Regions from separate parts of the Paenibacillus sp. 19GGS1-52 genome, predicted to be linked through region 1. Evidence: riboswitches for the same ligand, from Rfam matches in the RefSeq annotation. Region 1 holds a riboswitch; each other region holds the start of a gene.

The links. Region 1 has a riboswitch for cyclic di-AMP ahead of H1230_RS01235 (resuscitation-promoting factor). Riboswitches for the same ligand answer to the same signal wherever they lie in the genome.
Region 2: another riboswitch for cyclic di-AMP. It lies ahead of H1230_RS21620 (KamA family radical SAM protein); the one in region 1 lies ahead of H1230_RS01235 (resuscitation-promoting factor).
Region 3: another riboswitch for cyclic di-AMP. It lies ahead of H1230_RS29600 (hypothetical protein); the one in region 1 lies ahead of H1230_RS01235 (resuscitation-promoting factor).
Region 4: another riboswitch for cyclic di-AMP. It lies ahead of H1230_RS15905 (APC family permease); the one in region 1 lies ahead of H1230_RS01235 (resuscitation-promoting factor).

What each region holds. Positions count from the first base shown of each region.
Region 1 is NZ_CP059724.1:259,536-262,677, reverse strand. It holds gene H1230_RS01240 (TatD family hydrolase) at 1-578, shown strand, start outside; cyclic di-AMP (ydaO/yuaA leader) riboswitch at 776-1,005, shown strand; gene H1230_RS01235 (resuscitation-promoting factor) at 1,290-2,450, shown strand; gene rnmV (ribonuclease M5) at 2,626-3,142, shown strand, end outside.
Region 2 is NZ_CP059724.1:4,625,807-4,628,948, reverse strand. It holds gene H1230_RS21630 (ABC transporter permease) at 1-106, shown strand, start outside; gene H1230_RS21625 (glycine betaine ABC transporter substrate-binding protein) at 129-1,004, shown strand; cyclic di-AMP (ydaO/yuaA leader) riboswitch at 1,165-1,309, shown strand; gene H1230_RS21620 (KamA family radical SAM protein) at 1,438-2,607, shown strand; gene H1230_RS21615 (ClC family H(+)/Cl(-) exchange transporter) at 2,599-3,142, opposite strand, start outside.
Region 3 is NZ_CP059724.1:6,454,023-6,457,164, forward strand. It holds gene H1230_RS29585 (SDR family NAD(P)-dependent oxidoreductase) at 1-74, opposite strand, end outside; gene ytxJ (bacillithiol system redox-active protein YtxJ) at 306-632, shown strand; gene H1230_RS29595 (glutaredoxin family protein) at 629-871, shown strand; cyclic di-AMP (ydaO/yuaA leader) riboswitch at 1,494-1,663, shown strand; gene H1230_RS29600 (hypothetical protein) at 1,790-2,242, shown strand; gene H1230_RS31790 (CPBP family intramembrane glutamic endopeptidase) at 2,280-2,927, opposite strand.
Region 4 is NZ_CP059724.1:3,386,025-3,389,166, forward strand. It holds gene H1230_RS15895 (DsbA family protein) at 1-377, shown strand, start outside; gene H1230_RS15900 (disulfide oxidoreductase) at 374-838, shown strand; cyclic di-AMP (ydaO/yuaA leader) riboswitch at 1,037-1,195, shown strand; gene H1230_RS15905 (APC family permease) at 1,319-3,136, shown strand.

The DNA of each region.
Region 1 (3,142 bases):
CGCAGGATGCCATTGACATGAAGGATGGGGACCTCGACTGGATCGCTTCTCTATGCAGTCATAAAAAGGTGGTAGCTATCGGGGAAATTGGCTTGGATTATTACTGGGACACTTCGCCAAAAGATGTGCAGCATGAAGTATTCCGCAAGCAGATTGGACTGGCCCGAGAACTGAAAATGCCCATTTGTATCCATGATCGTGATGCTCATGAGGATGTGGTGCGAATTTTACGTGAGGAAAGGGCAAATGAGGTCGGAGGGGTAATGCATTCGTTCTCTGGAAGTTGGGAAACAGCCAAAATGTGCCTGGATTTGGGGTTCCATTTATCTTTCGGAGGACCCATTACGTTTAAGAACGCCAGAGTCCCCAAAGAGGTGCTTGCACAGACGCCACTTGACCGATTGTTGATCGAAACGGACTCCCCTTATTTGACTCCCCATCCCTTCCGGGGCAAGCGTAATGAGAGTGCTCATGTGAGACTGGTAGCGGAGGCTGCGGCTGAGATAAAAGGGATTAGTTGGGAAGAAATAGCAGAAATAACCTATGCGAACGCACTGGAACGATTTGGGATTGTCTGAAAACGGGAGCAAAAACGGTGAAAAATAAAGAATGATCGATATATTAAACTTTTTTAACATAAAAACGGCCGAATATTACAATAATTTAACCATATATTTACGTAAACGTGCTTGAATCGTCCTTTACAACATGCATCAAAACAGGATATCATCTTTTCAGTGCAGTGGTCTGTGTTATAGTGACAGCCATTGATTCATGGATCGTCTCGCTGAGTCTCCGTATGGAGAACGGGGGAACCAATATTACTTTGCCGCATGTTCGTACATAGGGTACAGCATAGAAATGCCGCAGATAATATTTGATTTCTTCACGTGGTCTTTGGGGTGAATTTGAGGGCAACCGCCGTGAGCGGGTGACCTAAGATAGGGCGACTCTCTTTCGTCCGAACCCGACAGCTAACCCCGTAAGCGCAAATTAAGAGAGGCAACCTCGTGCATAAACATTCCCGTATTCTCATAAACGGAGAAGCCACGAAAGAGTCCTCTGTGACCCTTTTTTAGGCTTTTTTTGTTTTTGAATAAAGTGAATGTACCTCGCATACTGTTATATAACAGGTATGGTGGTAAATGTGCCGAGCAGGCGATCCATGAGCAGGAAACGCTAGTGCAATGCGGGCGTATCCTGTGGCAATCTCAAACTAGTTTCGTCAGAAAAAATTCAGTCATCTTGTTAGGCTTGGACGACGGGGCTATGTAAGGAGGATGGAGAGAATGGGCGTATTCCAACCAGACGTATCCCATGATTCGCAATCATCCAGCAGGTCTTTCGCATTACGGTGGAAGCAGGTAAACCTACGCGTACTTTTACTTGCAGGTGTGATATCAATTGCTATCGCGCTATTAATTCTGCTGTACGTACACGGTCAGAGCAGCAAACAATTAGTTTTAGTAATAGACGGGCAAGTACAGACGCTTGAAACGCGTGAATCGCTACTTAGCGATGTACTGGCAAATGAACAAATTTCGCTGCAGCCACATGATGAATTATCCGCAGGCATAAGTGATGAGATAAAAGACGGCGACCGTATCGTAATTAACCGTGCGCAGAAGTTTAGCCTTACTGCAGACGGAGCAACAAAAACGCTGTATTCGACCGAAGATACTATTGGTCAGGTGATCAGCAAAGCGGGTATTTCCCTAGCCCCAAATGATAAGATTTTCCCTTCGTTAGACACCACAGTTTCTGCTAACATGGAAATTAAGATTGTCCGCATTAACAAACAAACTGTCCAGCGGACAACAAGCTTACCTTTCCGGGTTATCAAGACGGCAGACCCCTCTCTTTACAAGGGTACCGTAAGAGTGGCTCAGGCAGGCAAACCAGGCGTCATGATTCAGCATATCGAGAAGACCTACCAAGATGGAGAACTCGCTTCTATGCGCATGATCGGTAAGGAAGTACAGACGGTGACCAAAGACAAGATTATTGCCATAGGGACCAAAGCCATTCCTAAACCTGTAGTAGCCGTTGCCACTACTCCCAAAGCGAAGTCCAAAACCTCCTCCAAATCAGTCAAAGTAAGCAGCAACAACGTCACAAGTAAGGCAGGCGTAGATTTTGAATACAAAAAAGTGATTAAGAATGTCTCGATGACGGCATACTCAGGGGAAGAGCCCGGCATTGGTACCCTTACAGCCTCCGGAACACGCGTAACGGAAGGTCGGACCATCGCTGTTGACCCGGATGTAATCCCTATCGGCTGGTGGGTCTATATCGAAGGCTTAGGATTCCGCCGTGCAGAAGATACGGGTGGTGCAATTAAAGGCAATAAGCTTGATATCTATTATGATTCACTAAGCCATGCCCGCAATTTCGGTCGCAAATCAAGAACCGTTTACGTAATTGGACCCGTAAAACCAGAGCTCAACTAACCCGTGAAATTTTGCAAAATATCGGTCAATAAGCTATAGTGATGATAGATAATTAGGGAACCGCAAATGATTACTAAATGTTCGCAGAGCTACCGCTCATCACTTATACATTCTTTAGCCAAAAAGAAGAGGAGCGAATCCTCTTCTTTTTGCGTTTTGGGAAGGACGAAAGTAAATGATTAAGGAATTAATTGTCGTGGAAGGAAAAAGCGACACTGTAGCTATCAAACGGGCAGTACAGGCAGATACGATTGAGACCGGCGGGTCAGCTGTAGATCGTACCGTAATTGCTAAAATTACGCTCGCAATGGAGCGCAGGGGCGTTATTATATTAACCGACCCCGATCATGCCGGAGAGCGGATTCGCAAGATTGTTTCTGCAAAGGTACCTGGCTGTAAGCACGCCTTCATTCCGGAGAAGGATGCAACTCGTAAAGGAGATATCGGGGTAGAGAACGCATCACCTGAGGCTATACGCCATGCGCTGGAGAATGTTCATACTTCGTTTGAAGGTGCTCCAATTCTTATTGGGATAGAAGATCTTATGGAGGCAGGGATGCTTGTAAACTCCAATGCGGCTGAGAGACGTATGGCACTTGGGGATTTGCTAGGAATTGGATATTGCAACGGCAAACAGCTGTACAAACGGCTGGCGATGTTTGGAATCACGCGGGAGGAATTTGCTTGCGCTC
Region 2 (3,142 bases), 2.5 Mb from region 1:
ACAGGCCAAGACAGGTGCTGGTTTTGAAGCGGGTATCGCCATAGTAATTATCGCGATTTTGCTGGATCGTTTGACACAGAACGTACTGAAATCTAAAAAAGAATAAGGAGTGTTGTTGCTTGAAGAAAATGATGATTAAGAAAAACTTGGGATTGTTGTTACTCGTGTTGTTGGTTACTGCTATGACGGGATGTTCTACGTCATCTGGGAAGAATGAAAAGGTTAAGCTCGCATACGTAGCTTGGGATTCAGAAATTGCTAGCACGAATGTAGTGAAGGAAGTACTGGAGTCGAAGCTTGGGTTTACTGTAGAGATGCTACAAGTTGATGCCGGACCGATGTGGGCTGGAGTCGCAGATGGTAGTGCAGATGCGATGGTAGCTGCCTGGTTGCCGAGTACACATGCTTCTTATATTGAGAAATACGGGAATGACATTGACGATTTAGGCGTGAATTTGGATGGGACAAAGGTCGGTCTTGCTGTTCCTGCCTATATGGATATTACGTCCATTGAGGATTTAAACAATCCTGAGATGGCGGCTTCACTGAAAAATCAGATCATCGGAATTGAGCCGGGTGCTGGTATCATGATGGCAACGGAGAAGGCTCTAGACGAATATGCACTGAACGATTATACATTGCTTGAAAGTTCATCGGCAGCGATGGCACAGGAGCTGCAGAAATCTTATGATAACAATGAACCGATCGTAGTTACGGGTTGGACACCGCATTGGATGTTCGCCAGTATGGATCTGAAATATTTGGAAGATCCCAAAGGTGTGTACGGTGGTGATGAGCAAATTCATACTATGGCTCGTAAAGGTTTGAAGGAAGACATGCCGGATGTATATACCTTCTTGGATCAATTTGAGTGGACCGCTGAGGATATGGCACAGGTTATGGTAGATATTCAAGGTGGAATGTCTCCTGAAGAGGCAGCAAAGACATGGGTAGACGGTAATGAGGATAAGGTTAGTACATGGATTGCAGGCATTGAGAAATAGCGTGGGATTTAGTGACAATCATTTCATAGCCTATTATAAATGTAATGCTTATTTGAATTAAGATTGCGTATAGCCAAATCTGTGTGTAAAGAGGCATACATGTTTAACAGTCATGCTAGCCTTACCTTTATTTTTGACTTTTTAAAACTTTATGAGTTATACTTTAATCACGCTTAATTTCCAGTTTATTTAGCTGGGAAGCGGGGGAACCAGTCAATTGGGGCGAATCATTGAGCATTTGAAATGTAGGGTACCATCTTACCCGAGTCCGTCAGCTAACCTCGTCAGTAGTGGATGGGTCTGCTTTGTAGTTATTTAAATAACCAGAGACCCTTGCTAAGGGTCTCTTTTTGTGCTTTTTTTGACCCTGCTGGCGTGTTTGACATTTGACTTCAAGGCTCCCTCTTTTCTCATACAATGAGACAAAGGAGAGATGTACGTGCAAAAGGTGAAGTATATAACAGATATTAATAGAGTTGCTATGTTATCTGAACTAGAAAAGGTAAGCCTGAGAGAAATCACGGACAAATTTGTTTTCCGTGCGAATGATTACTACCTTTCATTGATCAACTGGGAGGATCCGGAGGATCCCATTCGAAAGCTTGTTATCCCTAACGAGGGTGAACTAAAGGAATATGGTCGCTGGGATGCCTCCGATGAGGATACGAACTATGTTGTGCCAGGTTGTCAGCATAAGTATAGAACGACTGCGCTCCTTATTGTATCTGAAGTATGTGGAGCCTACTGCAGATATTGCTTTCGTAAACGTTTATTTCGCAATGATGTGAAAGAGGCGATGTCTGATGTCACACCAGGATTAGAATACATCGCAGGAAATCCAGAAATTAACAATGTGCTTCTTACGGGTGGAGATAGTTTAATTCTCTCGACTCCCAAACTCAAATTCATTATTGAAAGTCTGCGAAGAATTGAACACGTCAAGATTATTAGATTAGGATCCAAGATTCCGGTATTTAATCCGATGCGCATTTATGAGGATGGAGAACTGCTCGATCTGATTCGCACTCATTCTACTGAAGAAAAAAGAATATATGTGATGGCGCATATTAATCATCCCCGTGAAATAACCCCTGAAGCCAAAAAAGGATTCAAAGCTCTTCACGATGCTGGTGCCATTGTCGTAAATCAGACGCCTGTCCTCAAAGGTATAAATGATGACCCGGCGGTATTGGGAGAACTGCTGGACCGTCTTTCCTGGGCTGGGGTTACACCCTATTATTTCTTTGTAAACCGGCCAATTGCCGGCAACCGAGACTTTGTTTTACCACTTGAACAAGTTTATCAAATTGTGGAGGAAGCCAAATCAAGAACATCCGGACTAGGCAAAAGAGTTCGTTTATCTATGAGTCATACATCTGGAAAAATAGAGATTTTAGCAATTAGTCAAGGAAAAGCTTACCTTAAGTATCATCAGTCCAGAGACAATGAGCACGGTAAATTCATGATACTGGATTGTCCCAATGATGCGGAATGGTTCGATGATCTTCCGGGTAATGAAGAACATTGGAACAAACCGGTGAAAAAGAACAAGGCTATTATTTCTGTCAATGATTTGCCACGGGAAACCTATACCCTAAGCTAGAGTGCCTATGTTGGCGGCTTGACTTAAGGATTCATTGATATAGGGAGCATTTTCATCACCAGTAAGTATGGTCAAATAATCTCCCGCAAGCAAAATAAAATCACCATGTGGTATTTTTTCCTGTGATCCGCGCTTCACCGAAACAATCAGGCATTGTGGGGGCCACTTAAACTCTTTGATTAAAATGCCATCCAACTGTGAACCATGATGAATTGGAATTTCCAGAATGACTTTGCTTGATGTTTTCGTTGCAGAGAATCCCTTTCCTTGATGCAGGAAACGTTCTAACAGTACTTCGTATATTGGATAAGAACGAAACAATTCAGCGGTCATATAAGCAGTGAGGCAAACGACGCCAGTAGAGAGAAGATTGGAGAATGAACCAGTCATTTCGGTGATTAGGATAATTCCAGTGATGGGTGCCTTCAGGCTTGCTGTGAGATATCCGGCCATAGCCAATATAAGAAAGTTGCTCTCACTAAGTACAGGTTCGCCAATAAGTCCGTTCATGAGCTTGCAGTAAATAACACCAATC
Region 3 (3,142 bases), 640 kb from region 1:
TTCTCCAGTAACCAACGTACAATAAATAATCCCAGACCTCGGTCTGCACCGGTAACACAAGCGATCCTTTGCATACTCTTGAACTCCCTTTCCTGTGGCTAAATACAGGTGTACCTATCTTCCATCCCCCTCACCTTAGCATGTGACATCTGTTTTTTCAACGCCATTTCATTACTCATTTCTGCTCGCTTATCCAAGCAGCGAAGAATCTTTTTTTGATTTAATTTTGAACTATGTTACAATTATGATAACAGTTGCTAGCAACACAATTGTTAGCAAACAACTATTCCAGGAAGGTGATAACTTTGTCTATCCAACAACTCCATTCTCTGGAGGATCTGCATCAATATGTTGAGCAACCGGGTAAGAAACTGCTCTTCAAACACAGCACTACCTGCCCTATCAGCGCGAAGGCTAATCAGGAGTTTGAGGCCTTTCTAAAAGATACAGATACTACGGCAGCCATCGTCCTTGTCATTGAGGATCGCCCTGTCTCTACACAAATCGCTGAGGATTTTGGCATTAAGCATGAATCTCCGCAAATCTTCCTCCTTGAGGATGCAGAGGTCCGCTGGAATGCTTCCCACTGGAAAATCACGCAAGATGCTATCAGAGCGGCTGTTAACTCATGAGCGGGCAAGTCATAGTCTACTCCACAGCAGGCTGCAGCGACTGCAATTTGGTCAAACAACTACTCACCGAACAAGGGGTTTCCTTCGAAGTGAGAGATGTCATGACCAGCACCGTTTACCAGGAAGAAGTTGAGCAGCTCGGCTTCATGGGCGTGCCCGTTACTGTCTCCGGAGATCAAGTGGTTAAGGGATTTAACCTCCCTGAGCTCAAGGTTCTTATCGAAACAGTAGGTAAATAATTCAACTGCTGAATCATTCATTACATGAGTTCATTTTGCAAGAAGAAACGGGAGCTGTCCTTAATATGGACAGCTCCCGTTTTGTTGTTGTAATGACATTGTTTTATTAGTATGCTCCAAGTCAACAGCAAAAAACCCCAAAGGACATCCTCTGCGGCATGCTTACGGTCACACTACACTTATTCACTCCATAATCGACTCCGACTCTCACATCAGCTCGGTGGAAACAGATGTAATCATACTCTCCGACAGGATCGCTTGTAAAACACGAAGGATGCCAAAATAATGCTTAAAGAAAACTAATTACAATAAAGGTAACGCTTACTTGAGGTCTAATCTCTTATTTTCGCTCATTTCCTCGTCTTTATATCCATTAGCGATTAATCGTTAGTATTGTGATTTATTTCAACTTAAAGGTTAATCCTGGTAATTTCCCTACTTACGACCTGTAAATTGAGAAATGGCGCATTTTAGAGAAAAATGGCCGATAATTGATGAAATATATATATTGGATCACTTCCGTCACTGCTTCCACCGAAATTTGCGCAATATCGAACTATAAAGAATGCTTTTTTTTTTTACAAAAAAATCCTAAAAGGGTATGATTCGATTTGAAATCATTATTGAATGCACGCTGAATTCCCGCCTCGCGGGAAACGGGGGAACCATCAGGCCGCAGGGTCTACTTGGGGTGAATCCAAAAGAGACGATATTGTTATAGTCTCATTAAGGTAGGGCGACTCTCACCGTCCGAATCCGACAGCTAACCTCGTAAGCGTAAAGAGAGAGATCCTTGATCCGCCACGCTTTTGCGCAGGTTTATTTATGCCTGTTCCCAAAAACCGCAGGCAGAGGTCCTCCTCTGTCTGCGGTTTTTGGGTTGCATAAATTCTTGAATTCAGAAAGGAACGTGCCCCTATGCCAGACCCATTACCTACAGAATTAGCTTACAGCCCCACCTTTACCGAATACGTTCAAAAGTACTCCGGTGCAGTCCTCACCCTAAGCACCTTGTTGTTAGAAGCATCCACGGATGCGGAGCAGATTACGATCAGCACCTTTGCAGAGCTCTACAAATCATACCGACGGGCTGAATTGAACCCTCAATTATTCCCCATTCTGGCGTACCGGAGCTGTATTCGTCAATGCGCAGAGCTAACTGCAGGCCGAGTATCCCTTTCTGCCAAAGACCTGACCTGGGATGAGCAGATTGTAAAATCACTGTGGTATGGTATGAAGCTTACCTTGCCTGAGATAAGCACCATTCTCCAGAAAAGTGTACCACTGGTGAAAGCACAGCTTAGACACGTGCGGGAAGAAATGGCTGCTCAAGGAAACACTTTGCCAAATACCAATCTGTCAGCTGTGTAATTAAATTGATTTCAGCCCAAGCCATGATGATTTGTTCTCACATATAGATTTGAAAGTAATCTATAATCGCATGGCTTATTATTGGGGTAAGGATATTATGATTTCTCGTGTAGAGATATACAAAATAGATATGCATATAGAATAACTGAATCATATACATGCGATTAGTAATTAAATATTCCATAAAGTTCATCTTAACCATACTCATTTGAAACGGAATGTGCATGAAGGCAAATAATATTCCGATCAGTAGGATCGCTGCATATTTATTACTGATTAAGCCAATGACTCGGCTCTGGATGTATCCTCTAAATATTAACTCCTCAGTTAATGCAGTGAACATGAATATAACCAAGAACTCCAGCCACAGGTTTGCACCTTCTAACTGTAAGTTTCTCTTATGCAGGATTAGATCTCCAATAAGCCAATATGTAAACGGTAGACCACCAACAATACCCAGAACGATTGAAGATGTTATGTTTGAGGGGGTTAACCCGATAGTTTGTATCCTCTCCCTCCTTGTCTTCAGTAGGAATAGCAGCGGAGATAGTTCGAGAATACTAATACATATATAGATCACCATTTTAAATATTAGCTCGTTTGAAAAATTTACGCTGAACCGATCTATATAATCCGTCCTGTACTTTAATAAACCAAATAAATAAATTACCATAGCAATGTACATTAGATAGAGTAACGCATAAATCCCTGTCCGTTTATTCCCTTTATCCTGTGGGTAATTCTGAAATTCCACTCTAGTAAAATACTTTACAATGCTCTTCAATGAGAATCATCCTAACTTTAGCGAATATTCAACAAGCTTTGAACTATTCAAAATTCTATCATTTAATTCCATAATAATACATTATTTCACGAATATATCACAAATAAGAGCCGCAG
Region 4 (3,142 bases), 3.1 Mb from region 1:
TTATCGGGCCGGATTCGGAGACAGCATCGTTAGCTGCATTATCTGTATATCATCAAAGTAATGATGAATTCTGGAAGTACTATGACGCTATTTATGCAAACCAAGGCAAGGAAGATATAGAGTGGGCAACCGCTGATTTCCTTGTTAGCTTAGCAGAGAAGCAAAAGCTAACGATTGATTATGATCTTTTGCGTAAGGACATTGAAAATCGTACGTATGCGGATGAATTGAACAGAGATATTAAGGTGGCAAGTGACACTTCCGTCACCAATACGCCGACCCTCTTTATTAATGGAGTTAAATCAGAGACACCGTTTAATATTGAGGCTATTTCTGCAGACATTGATGCCGCAACTAAAGTGGTGGAAGTAAAGTGACGAGATTCTCTTCTTTTTGCCGTCGTAACTGTCTCTATCTGGCCTGGTTCGTTTCTTTAATTGCTGTTGCGGGCAGCCTCTACTTGAGTGAGGTCCTGAAATACGAGCCCTGCAAGCTCTGCTGGTTCCAGCGTATCTTTATGTATCCACAGCTAATACTGCTTGGAATTGCTACCTTTCGAGGAGATAAAAAGATTATTCCTTATGTGTTGCCTCTAAGTTTGATTGGTGGGAGTATCTCTATATATCATTATGCAGAGCAAAAGATTCCTGCACTCAGCAAAATAATACCTTGTACGATCGGAGTACCCTGCAATAAGGATTATTTGAATTTTTTCGGCTTCATTACAATCCCCTTGCTAGCTTTGATTGCCTTCGTGTTGATTGCTGTTTTACTGTGGACTGGACGTGAGAGTAATGAAGCGGAGACAGAAGAAGAGGTTGAAATCTCAACATACTAAGTATTGCTTGACGAACTGTCACATATATTAGAAAAAAAATCATAAACACGCGGGACATTGGGATAATAGAAGCTAATGAAAGAAAGTGCTGTGTCAGATCTCATATTTGCGCAATTTGGATGTTTTTTCATTATTTTTTCATTTCTTTCACGACTTTACTGTAAGGTCTTTGTAGACTATTATTAGACCTTGTGAGAAGTTGAATATGCGCTGAATTTTCCGAAGGAAAAACGGGGGAACCAAACTTGACCCTTAGGGTCAAAGGGGTGAATCGGAACAGGTCAACATGACTGAACTGTAGGGCTTTCCACAGCCCGAATCCGCCAGCTAACCTCGTAAGCAAAGGTGGGATAATGACCATGCATAAGCATGCGGATCATTTCCGTATGCTTATTTTTGTGCCTACATTTATGAAATCCACCAAGAAAACGGCGCACGGTAATACCGTTTCAACTCACAAAGAGAGGAACTGTTTCTACAATGGTAAGCAAGGTAAAACGACTATTGATCGGGCGTCCGATGAAGTCGAACGAACTCGATCATGAAAAGTTATCCAAGGTGAAAGCACTGGCTGTTCTGTCTTCAGATGCGCTATCGTCTGTGGCCTACGGAACGGAACAAATTTTGATTGTGCTGGTGGCAGCAGGATTCACAGCCATTTGGTACTCATTGCCAATTGCACTAGCCGTATTGGGTCTGCTGGCCATACTTATTTTTTCATACAAGCAGACAATCTTTGCTTATCCTCAAGGCGGTGGTGCCTACATCGTAGCTAAAAGTAATCTGGGCATTTCGACAGGTCTCTTAGCGGGCGGTTCCCTGCTTGTAGATTACATCCTAACAGTCGCGGTAAGCGCCTCGGCCGGAACAGATGCGATTACATCGGCCTTTCCAAATCTTCATAATCATTCTGTTCTGATCGCAGTAACCGTTATTTTTCTACTAACTATAGTCAACTTACGCGGAGTGACAGAATCAGCTTCATTTATTGCCATTCCGGTTTATTTGTTTGTCGTCTCCATTTTTGTGCTAATTATTAGTGGATTTATTAAATATGCTACAGGCGGTGCTCATGCCAATATTCCAGAGATGGGTACTGTAGTGTCTAATGTCAGCCTGTTTCTATTGCTTAAAGCTTTTAGCTCCGGTTGTTCAGCACTGACTGGGGTAGAGGCTGTATCGAATGCCATCCCAAATTTCAAAGCCCCTGCGGATAAAAATGCAGCCAAGACGTTGATGATGATGGGAATTATCTTGGGTTCTATGTTTACAGGGATTACACTCTTGGCTTACTGGTATGGAATTATGCCGGACGAGAAAGCTACCGTTATTTCTCAAATTGCTGAATCAACCTTTGGACGTGGCGGATTATACTTTTTCATTCAAGGCATCACCGCGGTAATCTTGTTCTTGGCCGCAAATACAGCTTACTCTGCCTTTCCGTTACTTGCCTTTATGTTCGCAAAAGACAAATACCTGCCGCATGCTTTTATGGTTCGCGGTGACCGCCTAGGCTTTTCCAATGGTATAATTTTTCTCGGTGTGTTGTCAGCCGTGCTTGTAGCTGCATTTCACGGAGATACAGGGGGATTGATTCCTTTGTATGCTGTTGGGGTTTTTATTCCATTCACGTTATCACAACTGGGTATGATGGTGCACTGGTTTAAGTTGAAGCCACAGGGTTGGCATGGGAAGTTCGCCGTCAATACTGTAGGCATGTTGACCACCTTAACGATTACTCTAATTTTTATCATCACTAAATTCACGAGTATATGGATGATTTTTCTTTTCCTACCTGCAGTTATGTTCGTATTTTATCGGATTCATCAACATTATTTGAATACTGCTGACCAGCTTCGTATTTGCATGGATACAGAAAAACCTTGCATCAAGGGAAGCACAGTTGTTGTTCCAGTATCAGGTGTAACAAGAGCCGTGCTGCACTCACTCAGTTATGCCAAATCGCTAACAGATAATGTAGTTGCTGTTTATGTAGGTTTTGATGAAGAAGATATTCAAAAGATGGAGCTTAAGTGGAAGGAATGGGACCCAGGTGTACGTCTGATTGTTCTTCGTTCCCGTTACCGCAGCGTTATCCGTCCGCTGATAAAGTTTATTGATACAGTAGAATGGAAGACAGCTACAACAGATCATATTACGATCCTGATCCCGCAGTTTATTACAAAGCACTGGTGGCAAGCTATATTGCATAATCAGACGAGTATCTTCATCCGCACTTATCTTATGAATCAAAAAGATATTGTTGTGGCAACAGTTCCTTATCATCTAAACAAATAAGCTTGT